DNA from 2 places in the Providencia sp. PROV200 genome. Region 2 is predicted to be linked to the other one. Evidence: riboswitches for the same ligand, from Rfam matches in the RefSeq annotation. Region 2 holds a riboswitch; the other holds the start of a gene.
What was found. Region 2 has a riboswitch for thiamine pyrophosphate ahead of thiC (phosphomethylpyrimidine synthase ThiC). Riboswitches for the same ligand answer to the same signal wherever they lie in the genome.
Positions count from the first base shown of each region.

Region 1 (2,401 bases), 1.3 Mb from region 2:
TCGGTTTCATTAAACAGTCGTTTTTCCCGCTGCTGTACCACCAGCACGCCTAATAATTGACGACGATAGACCACGGGGACACCTAAGAAAGCTCTTAACTGTTCTTCTTTAAGCTGAGGCAGGAATTTATATTGAGGATGTTCACGAATATCGGCTAGATTGAGCATCTCAGATTGGCGCCCGACGGCACCCACGACACCTTCATCAAACCCTAGGCGAATAGCAATCCCGCTAGGTTTTTTTAACCCGCGGGTTGCCATTAAGTAATAGCATTGGCGAGGGTGATCCGCTAAATAAATGGAACAAACGTCTGTCCGCATTGCTTTGCAGGTCTCATTCACCAACACTTCTAGCGCATCAGTTAAACTTGTCGCCATTGCAACTTTTTCGACAATTTCACGTAAACGCATCAACATAGGCTACTTTGCTCCACGCCTACGGTTATTAAAAGTGGGTCGTTGTGGTAATTTTTGTTCCTGCAGAGGCATAACAACAGGGGCAAATTCCTTCATAACACGCCGATAAACTTCACGTTTAAAAGAAACTACCTGCCTAACAGGATACCAATAACTGACCCATCGCCAGCCATCAAATTCTGGCGATTTACTGCGCTGCACGTTTATATCGGCATCATTGCATTGAAGTTGAAGTAAAAACCAACGCTGTTTCTGCCCAATACAAACAGGTTTTGTATCCCAACGCACCAAACGCTTGGGTAATTTGTAACGTAACCAATTACGGGTAGATGCCAATAACCTAACATCCTTACGCTGTAGCCCGACTTCTTCGTATAGCTCACGATACATCGCCTGTTCCGGCGATTCCCCGGGATTGATGCCTCCTTGAGGAAACTGCCATGAGTGCTGACCATAGCGGCGGGCCCATAAAACTTGCCCTTGCCGATTACAAATTACAATTCCTACATTCGGGCGGTAGCCATCATCATCAATCACAGACTACCTCAATAACCAAATTTGAAAGATGCCTAATTGTTTCACACATACCTAAACTGGTAAACCTATATCAATACAGTTTGCAGATATGTCTGAAGTCACTACAATAGTGAACATCTCAACGGGGTGCCGAATTTATTTAGGCTGAGAACTAACCCGTAGAACCTGATCCGGTTAATACCGGCGTAGGGATTTGAGCCACCGCCTGCATATCTGCACCGGTTCCACCTCAAATCCTGTGTCACTCTCTATTAGCGCAGGAAAAAGCATGTTTAAAAACAAAATTATAGCATCGATTTTTACCTTTAGTGCACTCAGTTTAAGCCAATTAGCATGGGCTGATAAGCCAACACTCACTGTTTATACCTACGATTCCTTTGCTGCAGAGTGGGGCCCTGGCCCTCAAATTAAAAAGAATTTTGAAGCGCAGTGCGATTGCGAGTTAAAAATAGTGGCGCTGGGAGATGGCGTAGCGCTGCTAAACAGACTCAGAATGGAAGGGAAAAAAAGCAAAGCAGATGTGATTTTAGGGTTAGATAATAATTTATTAGATTCTGCTGAAAAAACAGGCCTGTTTGCCCCTGCTGACATTGATACTAGTGCATTGAAGTTGCCTATTTCGTGGGATAGCTCAACCTTTATTCCTTATGACTATGGTTACTTTGCATTTATATATGACACTAATAAAATTAAACAACCACCAGCAAGTATGGATGCATTATTAAATAGTGATAATAATTGGAAAATTATTTACCAAGATCCTCGCACCAGCACTCCAGGGCTTGGCTTAATGCTGTGGATTGAAAAACTGTATGGCGATAAGTCTGCGGATGCATGGCAAAAAATGGCAGGCAAAACACTTACCGTCACTAAAGGTTGGAGTGAAGCTTATGGCCTGTTCTTAAAAGGGGAAGGTGATTTTGTACTCAGTTATACCTCATCACCGGGCTACCAAATACTTAATGACCAAAAAGATAACTATGCGGCGGCATTATTTAATGAAGGTCACTACATGCAAGTTGAAGTCGCAGCAAGGCTAAAAAATAGCCCACAACCGGAACTCGCCAAGCAATTCCTACAGTTTGTCTTAACGCCTGATTTCCAAAACACCTTACCAACAACGAACTGGATGTATCCGGTCATTGATATTCCATTACCTGAGGTATACAACCAGTTACCTCTACCTGAAAAAGCCTTACAATTTAGTTCTCAAGAAGTTGCAAAAGAACGCCAAAACTGGACTCGTTTATGGCAAGCCGCCGTCAGTCGCTAATGAATTTATCTTTACTACCGGGGGCGTTGGCCTCCGGTTTATTGATTACAGTTGCACTCATTAGTTTTGGCGCGCTGTGGTTTTTTGCACCTGAAATTTCACTGGCTGACATTATCAGTGATAGCTATTTGTGGCATGTGATTGGTTTTACTTTCTGGCAGGCTTTTTTATCCGC
Region 1 is NZ_CP096307.1:3,402,110-3,404,510, forward strand. It holds gene ptsP (phosphoenolpyruvate--protein phosphotransferase) at 1-416, opposite strand, end outside; gene rppH (RNA pyrophosphohydrolase) at 420-953, opposite strand; TPP riboswitch at 1,066-1,163, shown strand; gene thiB (thiamine ABC transporter substrate binding subunit) at 1,222-2,226, shown strand; gene thiP (thiamine/thiamine pyrophosphate ABC transporter permease ThiP) at 2,202-2,401, shown strand, end outside.
Region 1: it holds a riboswitch for thiamine pyrophosphate, as region 2 does, so the genes downstream of both, thiB (thiamine ABC transporter substrate binding subunit) here and thiC (phosphomethylpyrimidine synthase ThiC) in region 2, are expected to answer to the same signal.

Region 2 (2,401 bases):
TTAACCGCTCATCTGAGCGTTTATTTGAACCAGGAACTCACCTTGAACTTATGTTTAATAAAAATGAAATTCGCACACTTAGTTAATCAGTGAATAGGAATATAATGCAAAACCAACTGGCCATTTTTGATTTAGATGATACGTTAATTCAAGGTGATAGTAGCGTATTGTGGACACAATATCTGTGGGACAGGCAAATTATCAGTGACCCACAGTTTGTGGAAGCGGATAAAGCCATGATGGCGCAATATAATGCAGGCACATTAGATATGCCGACTTACTTACGTTTTAACCTGCAGACTCTCGCCAATGTGAAAGCTGATCAAGTGGATATCTGGTTGGATGATTTTGTACAAAGTGTGATTTTACCGCGAGTCTACCCTGAAGCGATTAGAACGATCGCACATTATCGAGCCAAAGGGATCCCCATTATTGTGATCTCCGCAACGGTTTCATTTATTGTGAAAAAGATTGCGGATCAACTGGGTGCAGACGTCGCCATGGGGATCGATATCAAGCAACAAGATGGCTGCTACACCACAGAAATCGACGGTATACCAACCTTTAAAGAAGGCAAAGTCAAACGCCTATTAGGCTGGATACGCTACCAGCCAATCACTGATGCCTATGTTTATTTTTATACTGACTCTGCTAATGACTTACCTATGTGTCAATTTGCTGACGAAACCTTTATCGTCAACGGTGACCCTCGCCTCCTCCAAGCCGCCAATGAAAACAACTGGCCGCAATATCAGTGGAATTTATAAATCTTATTTTTATCTCAGCCTTGATTTCAATTTTTTAGGTTTTAACTAACTTGCCTTTCAAAGGTTCCTCTAAATTATTCGTGCTAGAGGAAGGAGATGAATAGAATTATCCCGATAAGCATACATAAGTCTGTGACTTGGGAAGCCGAGTACAGCCAACGCACTTATCGCGCGAAGCATGACGAGGAAATAGTCTTATTCCACTTTGATTTCCTCTTTCCTCTAAATTATTCAAGTGAGAAGAAGGCGGCAAACAAGGATATCCCAAGGAGCATACATAAGTCTGTGACTTGGGGAGCCGAGTGCAGCCAACGCACTTATCGCGCGAAACATGACGAGGAAATAGTCTTATTCCACTTTGATTTCCTCTTTCCTCTAAATTATTCAAGTGAGAAGAAGGCGGCAAACAAGGATATCCCAAGGAGCATACATAAGTATGTGACTTGGGGAGCCGAGTGCAGCCAACGCACTTATCGCTTGAAGAATAACGAGGAAAGCTTATACTGAAACCTCTTGTCGGAGTGCCTAGTATGCAATGCATCAGGCTGAGACCGTTAATTCGGGATCCGCGGAACCTGATCGGGTTAATACCCGCGAAGGGAACAAGAGTAATCACTCAGCGTCATTTCACCCCATTAGATTTGGTGAAAAATTCAGCGCAAGCCTTTTTATTACTCCTCCGAACTCCTGACAAGCAACTTTCTTTCGATAAACCCGCTACACACTAAACTGTGATAGCCGTGACAATGTCAGGAAATTGCTATGTCCAATAATACAGAACAAAATATCATCCCTACTGCTGATTTATCGCCACAAGCTGCACCCGCTCGCACCCGTAAAGCTCAACGTGATGCCGCTGAAAATTTTATTAATACCGTTTCTGGCGTTTCGTTTCCTAATTCACAGCGCATTTATTTACAAGGTTCTAGAGACGATATCCAAGTCCCGATGCGAGAAATCCAACTCTCTCAAACCTTGATCGGGGGCGATAAAGACAACCCACAATTTGAAGATAACGAACCTGTTCCTATCTATGATACATCTGGCCCTTACGGCGACCCAGTCTCTGAATTAAATGTCCATAAAGGCCTTAAAAAAATTCGTGCGCCATGGATAAGTGAACGTGCTGATACCGTACCTGTCGAAAATTTAAGCTCCGATTTTACCCAACAACGTCTTGCTGATGCAGGCCTTGACCATCTGCGCTTTAACAACCGCCCCCACCCATTAAAAGCCCAACCTAACAAATGTGTTACCCAATTACACTATGCACGAAAAGGTATCGTAACCCCTGAAATGGAGTTTATTGCCATCCGTGAAAATATGGGCCGTGAACGCATTCGTGGCGAAGTTTTATTACAACAACACCCAGGCCAAAGCTTTGGCGCAAATTTACCGGAAAATATTACCCCTGAATTTGTTCGCCAAGAAGTGGCAGCCGGCCGCGCCATCATCCCTGCTAATATTAACCATCCCGAATCAGAACCGATGATCATTGGCCGTAATTTCTTGGTTAAAGTGAATGCCAACATTGGTAACTCCTCGGTCACTTCCTCCATTGAAGAGGAAGTGGAAAAACTGATTTGGTCGACGCGTTGGGGCGCAGATACGGTCATGGATTTATCCACTGGCCG
Region 2 is NZ_CP096307.1:421,559-423,959, reverse strand. It holds gene M1E86_RS01895 (ABC transporter ATP-binding protein) at 1-86, shown strand, start outside; gene M1E86_RS01890 (HAD family hydrolase) at 105-767, shown strand; TPP riboswitch at 1,275-1,386, shown strand; gene thiC (phosphomethylpyrimidine synthase ThiC) at 1,530-2,401, shown strand, end outside.